DNA from 3 places in the Escherichia sp. XD33 genome. Region 1 is predicted to be linked to each of the others. Evidence: predicted binding sites of a transcription regulator. Region 1 holds the regulator's gene; each other region holds the start of a gene.
What was found. Region 1 encodes sigma-54, which starts transcription at its own class of promoters, with help from an activator protein. Its sites were predicted from a motif close to GTTGGCACANNTTTCGCTNT; they were not measured.

Region 1 (6,606 bases):
ATTTCCGATGTCTTCCGGTGCCCAGGGGACTTTGTTCAGATAAGCGAATCATGCCATCTCCTGGAAATATTTTCTGACGATCTCCAGTATGGTCGATTAACTTAAACAAAACCTAAACAATGCCTCTTAAGGTTTTCTTAAGGTTCTTCTGAAAGTGAAAAGCGCACAAAATGTACAAATGACGTTGATTGAGAACGATTTCAGTACGTGATTTTCTTATTGTCGGGGGGAGTTTGAAGGGAGTTGTATGTCAAAGTGATGAAGATTAATCTTCATCAAAACCAGAATTAAAGAGGGCGATAACGGCGGCCAGTGCTTCCTCTTCCTGTGGACCGGTCGCTTCAACTTCAATCTGCCGTCCTTTGGCAGAATCCAACATCAGCAGCGCAATAACGCTGTTGGCTTCAGCCTCGGTGCCTTCGTCATTACGTAAGAGCACTTCAGCGTCAAAACCCTGCATTAATTCAAACAGCTTCATTGCAGGCCGGGCATGCATGCCCAGCTTGTTTGTGATTTCAACAGTTTGCTTGACGGTCATGGTTTACGTTTTTCCAGCGTACGATGGCGTGACTGGACGTTTTTACCGCGCGAGCGGAAGTAGTCTGCCAGTTGCTCTGCAATATACACCGAACGGTGCTTCCCGCCGGTACAACCAATGGCGACCGTCAAGTAGCTACGGTTGTTGGTTTCCAGCATAGGTAACCATAGCTCAAGATAGCTTCGCGTCTGGTAGATAAAATTGTGTACTTCTGTGTGGCGGTCGAGGAACGCGGCGACAGGTTTATCAAGACCTGTCATTGGACGCAGTTTCGGATCCCAGTGCGGGTTCGGCAAGAAGCGCACGTCAAAGACGTAATCTGCATCGATAGGGATACCGTGTTTGAAGCCGAAAGACTCAAAGACCATGGTCAGTTCGCGTTCACGTTTACCCAGCAGACGGGTACGCAGCATTTCAGCCAGCTCGTGAACGGACATTTCTGAGGTATCGACAATCAGATCCGCTCGCGAACGCAGAGGCTCCAGCAAATCGCTTTCTTTGTCGATAGCACTTTCCAGCGACAGGTTTTTGCTGGAAAGCGGATGCAGTCGGCGCGTGTCACTGTAACGACGAATTAAGGTATTACGGTCGGCATCCAGGAACAGGAGTTGCGGTGAGAAAGCGTCAGGCAGGTTACTCATCGCCTGTTCGAATATTTCTGGTGACTCCGGCATATTACGAACATCAATGCTGACGGCGGCAGAAATCTCGCGATCGGCCAGGGTTCGAGCCAGATCGGGTAACAACACTACGGGAAGGTTATCCACGCAGTAAAAACCCATATCTTCCAGCGCACGCAGGGCGACAGATTTACCTGAACCTGAACGTCCGCTGACGATCATCAGTACCATGTACTGTTTCTCCTCACAACGTCTAAAAGAGACATTACCGAATAACTACGCTTCATCCGGAGTACCTTCGGTATCCGTAATGATTTGATACAGCTCTTCATCGCTCTGGGCTGCGCGTAAACGGCGGCAGATGGTTTTGTCCGCCAGACGTTTCGCCACCAGCGACAGAGTATGCAGGTGCGTTTTAGTTTGGTCTGCCGGCACCAGCAGGGCAAAAAGTAAGTCCACCGGTTGGTTGTCGATGGCATCGAAAGCTATAGGCGTTTCGAGCTGAACGAAAACGCCAACGGCGCGCAGAGTATCTTCTTCCAGTTTGCCATGCGGAATGGCAATACCATTGCCGATACCGGTACTGCCCATTTTTTCCCGCGTCAGGATAGCTTCAAAAACCACCTGAGGCGGCAGGCTAAGTTGTTTCGCCGCCAGCTCGCTGATGATTTCCAGGGCGCGTTTTTTGCTCTGACAGTGGACGCGGCTTCGCGTACATTCCCTGTTAAGAACACTGCTAAGCTGTAGAGTTGTATCATTATTTGTCATAATTTCACCTAAGAACCTGCCCACTCAAACAGTGGAACAGGCTCGGAGCATTAACCGTACAAATGGCCCGTTGTGCCGCACAACAGACCGCCATGCACATGCTAATTGCCCGGACAATTAGTGTTGTTTCAGTTTATCTTTATGTTTGGTCAACTGGCGTGCCAGCTTATCAATTAAGCCATCAATGGCAGCGTACATGTCCTGACCTTCCGCGCTGGCATGAATTTCACCACCGTTTACATGCAGTGTTGCATCTGAGGTGTGGGTGACTTTCTCCACTTTCAGAACAACATAGACCTGGTTGATTCGGTCAAAATATTGCTCAAGTTTGGCAAATTTGGCTGTAACAAATTCGCGCAGTGCCTCGGTGATCTCGACGTTATTTCCGGTAATGTTGAGCTGCATAGTGTCTTCCTTATCGGTTGGGTCAAACGAGTTGTTTACGCTGGTTTGACGGCGGAATGGATAAAGACTCTCGGTACTTCGCAACAGTGCGGCGTGCCACCATGATACCTTGTTCCGACAGCAAAGAGGTTAACTTGCTGTCGCTCAACGGTTTCGCTGGGTTTTCCGCCGCGATTAATTTCTTCACCAGCGCACGAATCGCCGTGGAGGAAGCTTCGCCGCCGCCCTCGGTATTGACGTGACTGGAAAAGAAATACTTCAGTTCAAAAATGCCTCGTGGACTATGCAGGTATTTTTGCGTGGTCACGCGAGATATCGTCGATTCATGCATTTCGACAGCCTGGGCGATATCGGCCAGTACCATCGGTTTCATATATTCTTCACCTTGCTCAAAGAAGGCTTGCTGCTGTTCAACGATACAGCGACTCACGCGCAGTAGCGTATCGTTACGGCTTTCCAGACTCTTGATCAACCATTTGGCATCCTGCAGATTGCTGCGGATAAACTGGCTGTCACCATCGTTGCGCGCGTTATTGCACATCGAGGCGTAGTGCTGGTTGATTTGCAGACGCGGAATGCTGTCACTGTTGAGTTCTACCGTCCAGTGACCGTTATGCTTACGCACCAGCACATCTGGAATGACATACTCAGGTTCGCCAGTCTGGATCGACTGCCCGGGGCGCGGATCGAGCGACTGGATCAGATTGACGGCTTCTTTCAGCACATCTTCTTTCAGACGCGTGACGCGCATTAAAGTGCGGAAGTCGTGATTGGCTAACAGATCGAGATGATCGCTAATGATCAGTCTGGCCTCTTCCAGCCACGGCGTGGTCTTATCGAATTGGGAGAGTTGGATCAGCAGACAGTCACGCAGATCTTTTGCCGCCACACCGACCGGATCAAACCGTTGGATCCGCTTAAGGACGGCTTCAACTTCGTCGATGTCGATCTCTTCATCGCCTATACTTTCGAGAATATCTTCCAGCGGGACAGTCAGATAACCGGTTTCATCAACGGCATCGACGATAGAGGTAGCAATAGCGCGGTCAGTGTCGGAAAACGGTGTCAGCTCAACCTGCCACATCAGGTAATCCTGCAAGGTCTGCGTCGTTTCGCCCTGGTAGACCGGCAGCTCGTCGTCAATGTAGTCACCGCTGGTGCCGGATGGTGTACCAGCGGTGTAAATGGTGTCCCAACTGGCATCGAGCGGCAGCTCTTCCGGCATCTCTTTTTGTTCGAGCGCGTCGGCGGTGTCCAGCGTTTCACTGTCTTGCGTTTCGCGGGTGTCGATTTCTTCATGAGTGTCGATTTGCTCAAGCAGCGGATTACTCTCCAGCGCCTGCTGTAGCTCCTGCTGAAGTTCCAGCGTCGACAACTGCAACAGACGAATTGCCTGTTGGAGCTGTGGCGTCATCGCCAGTTGTTGGCTAAGCCTGAGTTGCAAACCTTGCTTCATGTTCAGAATCGTACTCTCCTGCTAAAACGTCGCAAACTTCTACCCTATCAGAGTCTGAAGTCTTCCCCAAGGTATACACGCTTAACGTGTTCGTCTTGTAAGATTTCTGTAGGCGTGCCGTGGGCGATCAAATGCCCCTGACTGACGATATAAGCGCGTTCACAAACCGCCAGTGTTTCACGCACGTTGTGGTCAGTGATCAGCACGCCCAGGCCGCTGTCGCGCAGGTGCTCAATGATGCGTTTAATGTCGATAACCGAGATCGGGTCAACCCCGGCAAACGGTTCGTCGAGCAGAATAAATTTCGGATTCGCAGCCAGTGCGCGGGCAATTTCTACACGGCGACGTTCACCCCCGGAGAGTGACTGCCCCATGCTGTCACGCAGGTGCTCAATGTGAAACTCTTCCATCAGCTCGTTCGCGCGGTCTTCACGTTGTTCAGCAGACAAGTCGTCACGAATTTGCAGTACCGCCATCAGGTTATCGTAAACGCTGAGGCGACGGAAAATGGAGGCTTCCTGTGGCAGATAGCCGATACCGCGGCGCGCGCGTGCATGCAGAGGCAGCAGACTGATATCGTCATCATCAATAATGATGTTGCCCGCATCGCGCGGCACAATGCCTACAACCATGTAGAAAGTGGTGGTCTTACCGGCACCGTTTGGCCCCAGCAGACCGACAATTTCCCCGGAGTTGACGGTCAGGCTGACGTCTTCTACCACGCGACGGCCTTTATAGGCTTTTGCAAGGTTCTTTGCAGTTAATGTTGCCATAACGAATTAATTACCCTTCTTCTGTGCCGGGGTCTGGCCTTTGTTGTTTTTGTCCTGCAGCTGCGACGGCACCAGAACGGTTGTTACGCGCTTGCCTTTGTCGCTGAAAGCCTGCATTTTCTGCTCTTTCACCAGGTAAGTGATCTTATCGCCCTTAATGTTGCTATCGACCTGCTGCAGATAAGCATTACCCGTCAGAACGACAAAATCTTTTGCCAGTTCGTAGTGCATCTGGGAAGCGTGACCTTCAACGGGTTTACCGTTGTCCTGCATCTGGTAGAACGTTGCCGGTTTACCGTAGCCGTCAATCACTTCTTTACCTTGTTCGCCGCCCGGACGGGTAACGACCACTTTGTCGGCATTAATTTTGATGGTGCCCTGGGTGACGATGACATTACCGGTAAAGGTAACCACGTTGCCTTGCATATCAAGAGATTGCTGGTCCGATTCAATGTGGATCGGCTGATCAGTGTCTCCGGTTACGGCAAATGCCGGAATGCTGGCGGCCAGAAGTGAGCTGGCAAGCACAAGATTAAGGCTGAGTTTGTTTGTTTTGAATTTCATAGGATGTTCTAACCTTTTCAATCAGCTCGGCGTTCTTGCTGCGTAAGTTGCCGCGCATTTTCAGACCGCTGGAGTTAAATGTTGTTCCGTATAACGTGACGAGGTCTTCAGAGGTAACATCCTGCGTCACCAGATTGATCTGCGCGTTATCCGTCGTGATTCTGCGAAGTTGAGAGTCTGGCACAAGTGCGTTGACTTCAACGTGTCCATATAAATAGAGCATCCGGTCATTGGTCAGCTTGGCTTTATCTGCTTTTACGGACCATGTCGGGATTTTATCCTTATCAAACGTGGTAAGTACCGGCTGCGTAAACCACGAAACGGCCTGATCGGAATAATATTCAACGTGTTGAGCAATCAATCGATAGCTTAGTGCCCCTTCTGGGTTATAGACGAGCGTGTCCGTATGCTCGCTTTTATAGGTGGGATCATTGTTGTTGACGACCACCTGGGCGGTATCGTCTTTTTCGGCCATATTAATGCCGATCATCACCAGAACCGCCAGTGATAGCACAATGATAACCCAACGTCTGGCTTTACTCATATCGATTGCCCTTTGGCTTCATCCAGTTTGCCCTGCGCCAGGAGTAATAAGTCGCAAACTTCGCGCACTGCGCCACGACCGCCAGCAATGCGCGTCACGTAATCGGCGCGCGGGATCAACAGTGAATGCGCATCGGCCACGGCGACGCTTAAACCCACTTTTTCCATTACCGGCCAGTCGATGAGATCATCGCCGACATAAGCCACATTTTCCGGGGCAATCGCCAGTTTTTCCAGCAGATCGCTAAAGGCGATCAGTTTGTTTGACTGCCCCTGATACAAGTGAGTGATCCCCAATGTGGCACAACGATCTTCTACCAGTTTAGCCTTTCGCCCGGTAATGATAGCAACTTCAATATCAGAGGTGAGCGCACAACGAATGCCATAACCGTCACGAACATTGAACGCTTTCAGCTCTTCGCCATTATTGCCCATATAAATCAGGCCATCTGACAGTACGCCATCGACATCGAGGATCAGCAGACGAATGTTCTCTGCTTTTGCTATAACGTCGGCGCTGACAGGGCCGTAACAGGTCGCAAGCGACGCACCTGCTTTGCTCATTGTTGTTTATCCTTGAATCTTTACACTACGCCTGCACGCAGTAAATCATGCATATGTAACACACCGAGTAAATGGTCGCCATCGGCAACCATCACGGAGGTGATATGGCGGGACTGCATTAAGTTCAGTGCCTCAACGGCCAGAATGCCAGGGCGCACACGTATTCCCCCCGGCGTCATCACATCGGCAATACTTAACTGACGAACATCCACGCCCATATCGAAGACACGGCGTAAATCACCGTCGGTAAAGATGCCTTCAATCATCATATTGTCATCGCAAATGACAGTCATACCAAGATTTTTGCGGGTAACTTCCAGCAACGCGTCACGCAGACTGGCCGTTTTCTTAACATGCGGGATCTCATCGCCCGTA
Region 2 (6,606 bases), on a different contig from region 1:
TCGCCCAGGCAGATAAGGTGCGTTAATAACGCTTTGAAGGGCATATCTCCCTGACCTGAAATACAGGCTTTATGGCCCAGACCACCCTGTTCTTTAACAATCAATGCATCTTTGATATGCACCTGGGTAATATGCGGCGCCATCGTTTTTAAAGCGTCGATGGGATGCTCATTTGCATTGATCATGTTCGCAAAATCAAACAGTAAGGAAAGAGACTCCATCTCACTTTCTTTGACCAACGACACCAGCTCATGGCTTTTTAAATCTTCATGCTGCTCGATCGTAAAAGTCAGGCCGCTGTCCTGATACGTTTCCCGTACATAGGCAATGTCGTTAGCGATGATCGATAATACGTCGCGCAAATTACCTTCATAACGTGGATAAAAACGTACGGACGATGCCCCAGTTTTCAACGCGATGGCGACGGCTTCGTCAATAGATGCCTTATCTGAGGCGCTGGTTTCAATATGAATATCAAGGTTCAGACGGCGGGCTTTATCACCAAAGGCAGAGAGTTCTTTATCGTCCATATTACCAAGAGAAAAACGCTCTCCATCCAGAACATGAATTTTGACGCCCCGCAGATTATTTTCACTCGCGATATCAAGTAAATCAGCAGGCAATACTCTTTCCAGCCGCATATTTAAATGAAAGGCATAGGCATGTAAATAAAGAGGAAGAGTATCGACACGTTGTAGAATCTTTCTTGCGTTATTTATTGTCACCATAAAACACCTACAGATTAATGATGAGGTCTACGGCCTCAAATCGCCAATATTCAATATCTATCTGGACAATATTGCCTTGCTGGTCGGCGCGATGCTTTTCAATTAAGATCGCTGGCATACCCGCAGAACCGCCAAGATACTTGCTGATATCGCCCGGCATTCTGACGGGTTTGAAAATCAATTTTTTTACTACCGTCTCTTTTTGGTAGCACTTTTCCCAGACTGCAGAAAATGAGTGGTTTTCAAGTTGTTCAATAAAACCCGGAGCAACTTCAGGATTAATATATGTTTCGTGATAGAAAACTTTATGTCCTTCCAACGCCCCCCAGCCGGTGATGCGATAGAGTTCAGTTGATGGCGTCACTGCAATCAGTGGCGCGAGCGTCTCGGGAATATCGCTGGTACGGCTTTTCTCGGTAAACCCCCAGGAAGGTTCCCGCCCTTGCTCAATTGCGGCCCGCTGAAAGCTCGCCGACAGCTCCGGGCTGTAATTAAATCGCGGCTGAGTCACGAACCACCCTTTACGATCCTTACGGAAGATTTTGGATTCTGCCTCGAGGTTCAGCAACGCCTGGCGCAGCGTCATACGTTTAATGCCCAGCAGCTCTCCCAGCTCTCTTTCTGAAGGGAGTTTTCCACCCGGCGTAGTGATGCCATCTTTTAACCACCGATCCAGTTTCTCTTTTGCATTTTCTACGGTGGATTGATTTCCCGTCATTGTTTAATCCTTTTGGTTTAAACCAGATGAGGCATCTTACGCTTACGCCAAAAAAGAAAGCAATTAACGGCGTATGACTTTGCAGATAATTGTGACAAAGCTCTCTATTGACGTAACCACAGACTTATAAGGGAGATACTCGCATTGCTGAGTGCTCACGACAGGCAAAAAAAAACCTGCCATCGCTGGCAGGTTTTTTATGACTAAAAAACGAAATTAATCGTCTTTCGGTGCGCGGTTGGCGCGACGACGATCGTTTTCCGTCAGGTGACGTTTACGAATACGGATAGAGGTCGGGGTCACTTCTACCAGTTCGTCATCATCGATGAACTCCAGAGCTTGTTCCAGAGTCATGCGGATAGGCGGAACCAGAACAACGGCTTCGTCAGTACCGGAAGCACGCATGTTGGTCAGTTTCTTACCGGTCAGGCAGTTTACAGTCAGGTCGTTAGAGCGGCTATGAATACCGATAATCTGACCTTCGTAAACTTCTGCACCGTGACCGAGGAACAGCTTACCGCGATCCTGCAGACCGAACAGCGCGAACGCGACCGCTTTACCCTGACCGTTAGAGATCAGTACGCCGTTCTGACGCTGACCCACTTCACCCGGACGTACGTCGTCGTAGTGGCTGAAGGTGGAGTACAGCAGACCAGTACCGGAAGTCATGGTCATGAACTCAGAACGGAAGCCAATCAGACCACGGCTTGGGATCACGTAGTCGAGACGTACGCGGCCTTTACCGTCTGGATTCATGTTTTTCAGGTCGCCTTTACGTTCGCCCAGCGCCTGCATTACAGAACCCTGATGCTGTTCTTCAACGTCCAGAGTCACGTTTTCATACGGCTCTTGTTTACGACCGTCGATTTCACGGAAGATAACTTTCGGACGGGATACCGCCAGTTCGAAACCTTCACGACGCATGTTTTCGATCAGAACAGACAGGTGCAGTTCGCCACGACCAGAAACGCGGAACGCATCGGCGTCTTCGGTTTCTTCTACGCGCAGCGCAACGTTGTGTACCAGTTCTTTGTTCAGACGATCCAGGATCTGACGAGACGTTACGAACTTACCTTCTTTACCGCAGAACGGCGAGGTGTTAACGCAGAAGAACATAGAAACGGTCGGCTCATCAACGGAGAGTGCCGGCAGCGCTTCAACGTTTTGCGTGTCGCAAACGGTGTCAGAAATGTTCAGTTCGCCAAGGCCCGTGATCGCAACGATATCGCCAGCTTCCGCCAGATCGGTTTCGATACGTTCCAGACCGAGGTGGCCCAGCACTTTACCGACTTTCGCGTTGCGGGTTTTGCCTTCGCTATCGATGATAGTGACCTGCTGGTTCGGCTTCACTTTACCGCGCTTGATGCGGCCAATGCCGATAACGCCAACATAGCTGTTGTAATCGAGCTGAGAAATCTGCATCTGGAACGGACCGTCAAGGTCAACGTCCGGCGCAGGAACGTGATCAACAATCGCCTGATACAGCGGGGTCATGTCTTCCGCCATATCTTCGTGGTCCAGACCCGCGATACCGTTCAGCGCAGAAGCGTAAACGATCGGGAAGTCCAGCTGCTCGTCGGTCGCGTCGAGGTTAACGAACAGATCGAATACCTGATCCACAACCCAATCAGGACGCGCGCCAGGGCGGTCAACTTTGTTGATAACAACAATCGGCTTCAGGCCGTAAGCAAACGCTTTTTTGGTTACGAAGCGCGTTTGCGGCATCGGGCCGTCAAATGCGTCAACCACCAGCAGCACTGAGTCTACCATGGACATTACACGTTCAACTTCACCACCGAAGTCGGCGTGCCCCGGGGTATCAACGATGTTGATACGGTAATCATTCCATTTGATAGCGGTGTTTTTCGCGAGGATGGTAATCCCACGCTCTTTCTCCAAATCGTTGGAGTCCATCACGCGCTCTTGGGTTTCGGCACGAGAGTCGAACGTACCGGATTGTTGGAGCAGCTTGTCTACCAGGGTGGTTTTACCATGGTCTACGTGCGCGATGATGGCGATATTACGCAATTTTTCGATCACAACTTTGCCTCAGGCATTAGAAATAGCGCGTTATTGTACACGGATTAATCGCACTACAAAACAGGATCACAAACATCCTCCGCAAACAAGTATTGCAGAGTCCCTTTGTGATCGCTTTCACGGAGCATAAAAAGGGTTATCCAAAGGTCATTGCACCAACATGGTGCTTAATGTTTCCATTGAAGCACTATATTGGTGCAACATTCACATCGTGGTGCAGCCCTTTTGCACGATGGTGCGCATGATAACGCCTTTTAGGGGCAATTTAAAAGTTGGCACAGATTTCGCTTTATCTTTTTTACGGCGACACGGCCAAAATAATTGCAGATTTCGTTACCACGACGACCATGACCAATCCAGGAGAGTTAAAGTATGTCCGCTGAACACGTACTGACGATGCTGAACGAGCACGAAGTGAAGTTTGTTGATTTGCGCTTCACCGATACTAAAGGTAAAGAACAGCACGTCACTATCCCTGCTCATCAGGTGAATGCTGAATTCTTCGAAGAAGGCAAAATGTTTGACGGCTCCTCGATTGGCGGCTGGAAAGGCATTAACGAGTCCGACATGGTGCTGATGCCAGACGCATCCACCGCAGTGATTGACCCGTTCTTCGCCGACTCCACCCTGATTATCCGTTGCGACATCCTTGAACCTGGCACCCTGCAAGGCTATGACCGTGACCCGCGCTCCATTGCGAAGCGCGCCGAAGATTACCTGCGTTCCACTGGCATTGCCGACACCGTACTGTTCGGGCCAGAACCTGAATTCTTCCTGTTCGATGACATCCGTTTCGGATCATCTATCTCCGGTTCTCACGTTGCTATCGACGATATCGAAGGCGCATGGAACTCCTCCACCCAATATGAAGGTGGTAACAAAGGTCACCGTCCGGCAGTGAAAGGCGGTTACTTCCCGGTTCCGCCGGTAGACTCTGCTCAGGATATTCGTTCTGAAATGTGTCTGGTGATGGAACAGATGGGCCTGGTGGTTGAAGCCCATCACCACGAAGTAGCGACTGCTGGTCAGAACGAAGTGGCTACCCGCTTCAATACCATGACCAAAAAAGCTGACGAAATTCAGATCTACAAATATGTTGTGCACAACGTAGCGCACCGCTTCGGTAAAACCGCGACCTTTATGCCAAAACCGATGTTCGGTGATAACGGCTCCGGTATGCACTGCCACATGTCTCTGTCTAAAAACGGCGTTAACCTGTTCGCAGGCGACAAATACGCAGGTCTGTCTGAGCAGGCGCTGTACTACATTGGCGGCGTAATCAAACACGCTAAAGCGATTAACGCCCTGGCAAACCCGACCACCAACTCTTATAAGCGTCTGGTCCCGGGCTATGAAGCACCGGTAATGCTGGCTTACTCTGCGCGTAACCGTTCTGCGTCTATCCGTATTCCGGTGGTTTCTTCTCCGAAAGCACGTCGTATCGAAGTACGTTTCCCGGATCCGGCAGCTAACCCGTACCTGTGCTTTGCTGCCCTGCTGATGGCCGGTCTTGATGGTATCAAGAACAAGATCCATCCGGGCGAAGCCATGGACAAAAACCTGTATGACCTGCCGCCAGAAGAAGCGAAAGAGATCCCACAGGTTGCAGGCTCTCTGGAAGAAGCACTGAACGAACTGGATCTGGACCGCGAGTTCCTGAAAGCCGGTGGCGTGTTCACTGACGAAGCAATTGATGCGTACATCGCACTGCGTCGCGAAGAAGATGACCGCGTGCGTATGACTCCGCATCCGGTAGAGTTTGAGCTGTACTACAGCGTCTAAGTGTTTTAGTTGCCGTGGAAACTTTTCGCCTGTCTCTGGCAGGCCTGGGATCGGTGGCAAGCACATCACGCCGGATGCGACGCAAATGCGTCTTATCCGGCCTACACGGTGATGATGTGGTAGGCCGGAGCAGGTGAGTCGCTCTCCAACGTGAAGTTTGTCAGCTATCTGTAGCCCATCTCTGCATGGGCTTTTTTCTCCGTCAATTCTCTGATGCTTCGCGCTTTTTATCCGTAAAAAGCTATAATGCACTAAAATGGTGCAACCTGTTCAGGAGACTGCTTTATGGCAACAGGCACGCAGCCCGATGCTGGGCAGATCCTCAACTCGCTGATTAACAGTATTTTGTTAATCGATGACAACCTGGCGATCCATTACGCCAACCCCGCCGCGCAACAACTGCTCGCCCAAAGCTCCCGCAAATTGTTTGGTACACCGTTACCGGAACTGTTGAGCTACTTCTCATTAAATATCGAGCTGATGCAAGAAAGTCTGGAGGCGGGGCAAGGTTTTACCGATAACGAAGTGACGCTGGTCATCGACGGGCGCTCGCATATCCTTTCTGTGACGGCCCAGCGTATGCCGGACGGCATGATCCTGCTGGAGATGGCTCCGATGGATAACCAGCGCCGCTTAAGTCAGGAACAGCTACAGCACGCCCAGCAGGTTGCTGCCCGTGATTTAGTGCGCGGCCTGGCACATGAGATTAAAAATCCGCTTGGCGGTTTACGTGGCGCGGCGCAGCTGCTCAGCAAAGCGTTACCTGACCCATCACTACTCGAATATACCAAAGTGATTATCGAACAGGCGGACCGGCTGCGAAATCTGGTCGACCGTCTGTTGGGGCCGCAGCTGCCCGGTACGCGCGTTACCGAAAGTATTCACAAAGTGGCTGAACGCGTGGTAACGCTGGTGTCGATGGAACTGCCGGACAACGTGCGGTTGATTCGTGATTACGATCCCAGCCTGCCGGAACTGGCGCACGACCCGGATCAAATTGAACAGGTCTTGCTGAATATTGTGCGCAATGCGCTACAGGCGCTGGGGCCGGAAGGCGGTGAAATCATTCTGCGTACCCGCACCGCGTTTCAACTGACCTTACACGGCGAGCGCTACCGGCTGGCGGCGCGGATTGATGTGGAAGATAACGGGCCGGGCATTCCGCCTCATTTGCAGGATACGCTGTTTTACCCGATGGTCAGCGGCCGCGAAGGTGGCACCGGGCTTGGCTTATCCATCGCTCGTAATTTGATTGATCAGCATTCAGGCAAAATTGAATTTACCAGTTGGCCAGGGCATACCGAGTTCTCGGTTTACCTGCCTATCAGGAAATAAAGG
Region 3 (6,606 bases), on a different contig from region 1:
GAGGTTAATTCGCCAGCGTTGGTCGTGTGGGTAAAGCCCATACATAAACTGACCAAATCGTTCGTGGATGAAGACCCAACAGGCACCGGCTTTTGTGCAGTCGGCACGCGTTGAGCCAACCCAGTTAGCCTGCAAAAATGCCCAGTTCAGCAACGGTGGGATCAGTTCCCACATCAACCATATGCAGCCAATAGTCAGCAGGCTATTGCTCCAGCTGGAGAACAGATTTTTTCGCACCCACACCATCGCGCGGTTTGAGTTATGGCTCGCCGGGCGCGGGGGATGAGACAGCAATACTTTTGTCATCATGACTCCTTAGCGTTCAACGATCGCGATGCGGCGGTTATAGATATTCATCAGCAGCGAGATAGTCAGGCTGATAATCAGATAGACCGACATGGTCATGGCTATCGTCTCGATGGCTTGCCCCGTCTGATTCAGCACGGTGCCGGCAAACAGCGAAACCATATCGGGATAGCCAATAGCGGCGGCAAGAGAGGAGTTTTTGACGATGTTGAGATACTGGCTGGTTAACGGTGGAATAATCACCCGCAATGCCTGGGGAATAATGACCTGGCGTAGCGTAACCGGGTTGGGTAATCCCAGTGACCGAGCCGCTTCATGTTGACCATAAGGCACTGCCTGGATCCCAGCGCGGATAATCTCGGCGATAAATGCAGAGGTATAAACCGAAAGTGCCAGCGTTAAGGCTGTCAGTTCAGGAATTAAAACCATCCCGCCGCGGAAGTTAAAGCCTCGTAGGGCTGGGACATCCCAGTGTAGTGCTGCGCCAAAAAGCCATTGCGCCAGTAAAGGCAAACCAATGATCAACACTGCGGCGATCGGCCAGGTGCGGCGCAGTTGTCCGGTCTTTATCTGGTATGTTTTATTAAAGCGGAATAGCCCAACAGAAAGGACTATAGCCATAACAACAGCCAGGATAAACGCAATAAATCCGTCTCCCAGCTGCGGTGACGGAATATAAAGCCCACGATTGCTCAAAAAGGCCAGATCAAACGCGCTCACAGCCTGGCGTGGTCCGGGCAAATTGCGCAACACGGCAAAGTACCAGAAGAAGATTTGCAGCAGCGGGGGAATATTACGGAAGATCTCAATATAAATTGTGGAAAGCTTTCGTAGCAGCCAGTTATCCGAAAGTCTCGCCAGACCGATAAAGAAGCCCAAAACAGAAGCGAACACAATACACAATGCAGAAACCAGTAGCGTATTGAGTAAGCCGACAATAAAAACGCGTCCGTAGGTGTCGCCCTGCTGGTAATCGATCAAATGCTGGACAATACCGAAGCCAGCGCCGCGATCCAGAAAGGCAAAACCTGAAGTAATGCCACGATTATTGAGATTCGTTACAGTGTTGTGAAATAACCAACCAACAATGCCGACAACAGCAACAACGGCAAGGATCTGGAATAACCAGGCACGAACCGTAGGGTTGGCAAAGGAGAGTGAGCCTTTAACGGTTGAGCGGCGATGAGACATAGAAACCTCGGAAAGCATAACGCTGAAGAGAGCGCCGCCGTCGCGACGCTCGTTACCTCACACCGACTTAACGCACGGGCGGTGCGTACTGAATACCGCCGTTATTCCAGAGATTATTTTGCCCACGTTTAATTTTCAGCGGGCTTTCTGAACCTACGTTACGCTCAAAAATTTCCGAGTAGTTACCCACCTGTTTGATGATGTTATAGGCCCATTTATTATCCAACTTCAGATCCTTGCCGTAATCGCCTTCTTTACCCAGCAGATGTGCCATATCAGGCGTTGCTGGATTAGCCGCTTTTTCATCAACGTTCTGGGAATTGATGCCCATCTCTTCAGCATTCAGCATGGCGAAAAGCGTCCAGCGTACAATCGAGAACCATTCATCATCGCCACGACGAACTACCGGCCCAAGCGGTTCTTTAGAGATAACCTCCGGTAAGACAATCCATTCAGCTGGGTTGCTTAATTTGATGCGCAGGGCATACAGTTGCGACTGATCCGAGGCCAGCGTATCGCAGCGACCAGATTCCAGTGCCTTCGCTGATTCGTCAGAGCGATCGAAAGTCACCGGTGTGTACTTCATATTGTTTGCCTTGAAATAGTCGGCAACGTTGAGTTCGGTATCAGTACCCGCCTGAATACAGACGGTAGCGCCATCCAGTTCTTTCGCGCTTTTTAGCCCCGCTTTATCGTGCGTCAGGAAGCCAATGCCGTCGTAATAAGTGACGCCAGTAAATGCCATTCCCATCCCGGCGTCGCGAGATGAAGTCCAGGTCGTATTACGGGAGAGCAAATCCACTTCCCCTGACTGTAAAGCCGTGAAGCGTTCTTTTGCTGTGAGTGGGGTATATTTCACTTTCGTGTCGTCACCAAATACAGCAGCGGCAACACCACGACAAATATCAACATCAATACCTGAAAATTTACCGTCAGCATCGGCATAAGAGAACCCAGGTAATCCATCACTGATCCCGCATTGCACAAAACCTTTTTTCTGTACGGCATCAAGCGTCGCGCCAGCATGCGCCTGATTTGCAACGGCAAGCAGCACGCTGGCGGCAGCCAGTGTGGCTATCATCATCTTTTTCATAATGCTTCCTGTGAGGCGAAAATTATCGTTATAGGACGTTTGGGAAACGTCTTTTACCTGTCTGTGGCCATCCTCTTATAAGCAAAAGTAGTGCCAGCTTTTGCGCACGATTTCGCGTCGCAATAAGCTGAGTGTAGACAGGAAATAATAAAAACAGCGCCCCGCAATGGTGCGAAAATGAAACATGCGCCACATTTTGGCGCAAAATATTTACGCGTGTTTTACTAAGCAGAATAATGATTGTTAGCGTGAGTATATTTCTGGTGAGAAGTGTGAAAGTTAAATTGATGCGTTATTTCGAAAGCAGCGAAATAACGCGATATAACATGCTAAATCAGCAGAGAATTAGCCAGCAGAATATAGCAATATTTTATCTTATGTAAAGATACTGTATCGTTAAACAGAGCGCGAAACTTCGCGCCCTGTTCAGTTATTTCGACAGAGCGATGATCCCCATCGTCAGGCCAGCAACAGCAGCTGCCCCGCCGGCAATAGCCCCAGCCGTTTCCCAGTTATCCTGAGTCGTGCCTTTCATACAGGTATTGGTGTGAACCAGACGACCCTGATCGTCATAAACCGGAACGCAGGGCGAATCGTGAGCACAGCCCGCCAGCAATGCGGTGAGCAATGCCACAGGAATTAATCTTTTCATGGTGTTACCTCAGTAATAAACGCTAACGCTTAATAAGTTAACTCTCTTATTAACGAGCTGAATGCCATTTTATCACCGGAGGTTATAAATCTTGCGGAATGAATAATGACAAATTATGTGAATTGTAAAAATAGTGAAGGGAGCGGGAACTATAGAAAGCTTTTAAAGAGTGAGCAGAAGAATATCTTATTAATTTTTATGGGTTTCACTGGAAATAATAAAGGCACCCGAAAGCGCCTTTATGTTTCTGATTTATCCTTTAAAGCAACGGCGGATCACCACAAAGAACACCGGTACGAAGAAGATTGCCAGCAACGTTGCAGAGACCATTCCTCCCATTACCCCGATACCCACAGCGTTCTGCGCGCCACTGCCGGCACCGTTACTGATAGCTAGCGGTAATACGCCGAGAATAAAGGCGAGAGAGGTCATCAGGATAGGACGCAGACGCATACGTACTGCCATCAGTGTCGCTTCAACAACACCTTTACCCTCTTTCTCCATGAGATCTTTAGCGAACTCAACGATCAAAATAGCGTTTTTGGCCGACAAGCCAATTGTCGTTAGCAAGCCCACCATAAAGTAGACGTCATTTTTTTGATTAAAGAGTGTCGCCGCCAGCAGCACGCCGACAATCCCTAACGGCACTACCAACATAACCGAGACAGGAATTGACCAGCTTTCATAGAGTGCAGCAAGGCACAGGAAAACAACCACAAAGGAAATTGCTACCAGAGCGGGAGCCTGGTTTCCCGATAAGCGTTCCTGATACGACATACCCGTCCAGTCATAACCAATGCCCGCAGGTAATTTTGACGCAAGGTTTTCCATCAACGCCATGGCATCGCCGGAACTGGTTCCTGGCGCGGCTTCCCCCTGAATCTCCATTGACGGCAGACCGTTGTAGCGTTCCAGTCGCGGAGAGCCATACACCCAATGTGAAGTGGTAAAGGCCGAGAATGGCACCATTTCGCCGTTGGCGCTGCGGACATAAAGTTTATCGACATCTTCTGGCAGCATACGGAATTTGGCATCCGCCTGAACATACAACTTTTTCACGCGACCACGGTCGATGAAGTCGTTAACGTAAGTCCCACCCAGCGCCGTTGAAATGGTCTGATTGATGTCAGAAAGTGAAACACCTAATGCCTGCGCCTTTTCCTGGTCAACTTCCAGTTTAAACTGCGCGGTGTCTTCCAGGCCATTAGGGCGCACGCTGACTAAGCTGGCAGGATGTTGCGCAGCCATACCAAGCAACTGGTTACGGGCCTGGGTTAGGGCATCGTGACCCAGCCCAGCCTGATCAATTAACTCAAAGTCGAAACCCGTTGCCGTGCCCAGTTCAACAATGGCTGGCATATTGAATGGAATGACAAAACCGTCGCGGATCTTGCCCAATTCCATTTTGGCACGATGGATTACCGCTTCCGCACTGTTTTCATCACCATTACGCTCTTCCCACGGTTTCAGACTGACGAAGGCCATACCGGCGTTTTGTGCCTGGCCGCTGAAGCTAAAGCCGTTAACCGTAAAGACACTTTCAACGTTCGCTTTCTCGTTTTTCAGATAGTAATCCGTCACTTGATCCAACACTTTTTGCGTCCGCTCTTGCGTCGCGCCAGCGGGTAACTGAATCATGGTCAGAAAGACACCCTGATCCTCTTCAGGTAAGAAGGAAGACGGAAGACGTAAAAACAACACCACCATTCCTGCAACAATCAGCGCATAGATCAGTAAATATCGTCCTGTGGAACCGAGGATTTTGCCGACGCTGTTGGTGTAGTGGTTAACGCTATGATCGAAGGTGGTATTAAACCAGCCGAAGAAACCGCCCTTATTTTCGTGATGCTCAGCAGAGACGGGTTTAAGCAGCGTTGCACATAACGCAGGGGTAAGAATCAATGCCACCAGAACAGAAAGCGCCATTGCCGAAACGATGGTGATAGAGAACTGGCGATAAATTGCCCCAGTAGAACCGCCGAAGAATGCCATCGGAATAAATACCGCTGACAGCACCATCGCGATACCCACCAGTGCGCCCTGAATTTGCGACATTGATTTTTCCGTCGCTTCTTTTGGCGGGAGCTTATCCTCCATCATCACGCGCTCGACGTTCTCCACCACCACTATCGCATCATCGACGAGCAGCCCGATGGCAAGCACCATCCCGAACATCGTTAGTGTGTTGATGGAGTAACCAAAAGCGGCGAGGATGGCAAACGTCCCTAACAACACCACGGGTACCGCAATGGTGGGGATCAGCGTTGCTCGCATATTCTGCAAGAACAGATACATCACCAGGAACACCAGCATAATGGCTTCGAACAGCGTTTTTACCACTTCGTGAATAGAAAGCTGGACGAATGGCGTGGTGTCATAAGGGTAGAGAACCTTCATTCCCTGCGGGAAGAATGGCTGTAATTCCGCCAGTTTTGCCTTAATGGCTTTCGCGGTATCGAGAGCATTCGCGCCGGTTGCCAGCTTAATCCCCAGGCCCGCCGCCGGTTTTCCGTTGATGCGAGCGATAACGTTATAGTTTTCACCGCCAAGTTCAACCCGTGCGACATCTTTCAGACGCACCACCGAGCCGTCACTGTTTACGCGCAGGGTCACTTTGCCGAATTCTTCCGGATTTTTTAACCGCGTCTGAGCAATAATCGAGGCATTCAACTGTTGCCCTGGTAACGCTGGCGTTCCGCCCAACTGTCCGGCAGCGATCTGATCGTTCTGTACCTTCAACTGGTTAATCACATCAACCGGTGTCAGTTTATATTTGTTTAGCAGATCGGCGTCCAGCCAGATACGCATCGCATACTGTGCGCCGAAAAGCTGTACGTCACCGACGCCATTCAGACGGCTAAGCGTATCTTTAACGTTAGAAGCCACATAGTCCGAGATATCGTCCTGTGTGGTGTCTGGGTTATCAGAGACAAAGCCCGCCACCATCAAATAGCTGCTACTGGACTTTTCAACACTGATCCCCTGCTGCTGAACTTCCTGCGGCAGCAACGGCGTGGCGAGCTGGAGTTTGTTCTGCACCTGCACTTGCGCGATATCAGGATCGGTCCCGGACTGGAAGGTAAGGGTAATTGTCACGCTACCGGCGGAATCGCTGGTGGAGGACATATACATCAGGTTATCGATACCATTCATATTCTGTTCGATAACCTGCGTCACCGTATCCTGCACGGTCTGCGCATCAGCACCTGGATAGTTTGCCGAAACAGAAACCGCAGGCGGTGCAATGGTTGGATACTGAGCGACGGGCAATTGTAGGATCGCCAGTGCGCCCGCCATCATCAGAATAATGGCCAGCACCCATGCAAATATCGGTCGTCGAATAAAAAAGTTTGCCATGTCAGAT

Region 2: a site for sigma-54 is predicted at 3,758-3,777, ahead of glnA (glutamate--ammonia ligase). Genes of this name have one in related genera too.
Region 3: a site for sigma-54 is predicted at 2,669-2,688, ahead of K0778_RS15620 (amino acid ABC transporter substrate-binding protein). Genes of this name have one in related genera too.

Annotation. Positions count from the first base shown of each region.
Region 1 is NZ_JAENDM010000017.1:75,018-81,623, reverse strand. It holds gene yrbL (PhoP regulatory network protein YrbL) at 1-52, opposite strand, end outside; gene npr (PTS phosphocarrier protein NPr) at 266-538, opposite strand; gene rapZ (RNase adapter RapZ) at 535-1,389, opposite strand; gene ptsN (PTS IIA-like nitrogen regulatory protein PtsN) at 1,435-1,926, opposite strand; gene hpf (ribosome hibernation promoting factor) at 2,044-2,331, opposite strand; gene rpoN (RNA polymerase factor sigma-54) at 2,354-3,787, opposite strand; gene lptB (LPS export ABC transporter ATP-binding protein) at 3,835-4,560, opposite strand; gene lptA (lipopolysaccharide ABC transporter substrate-binding protein LptA) at 4,567-5,124, opposite strand; gene lptC (LPS export ABC transporter periplasmic protein LptC) at 5,093-5,668, opposite strand; gene kdsC (3-deoxy-manno-octulosonate-8-phosphatase KdsC) at 5,665-6,231, opposite strand; gene kdsD (arabinose-5-phosphate isomerase KdsD) at 6,252-6,606, opposite strand, start outside.
Region 2 is NZ_JAENDM010000010.1:14,883-21,488, reverse strand. It holds gene K0778_RS08270 (sugar phosphate isomerase/epimerase) at 1-728, opposite strand, end outside; gene K0778_RS08265 (GntR family transcriptional regulator) at 736-1,446, opposite strand; gene typA (ribosome-dependent GTPase TypA) at 1,663-3,486, opposite strand; gene glnA (glutamate--ammonia ligase) at 3,859-5,268, shown strand; gene glnL (nitrogen regulation protein NR(II)) at 5,554-6,603, shown strand.
Region 3 is NZ_JAENDM010000026.1:2,343-8,948, forward strand. It holds gene K0778_RS15610 (amino acid ABC transporter permease) at 1-306, opposite strand, end outside; gene K0778_RS15615 (amino acid ABC transporter permease) at 316-1,497, opposite strand; gene K0778_RS15620 (amino acid ABC transporter substrate-binding protein) at 1,565-2,590, opposite strand; gene K0778_RS15625 (membrane protein) at 3,021-3,242, opposite strand; gene acrF (multidrug efflux RND transporter permease subunit AcrF) at 3,495-6,599, opposite strand.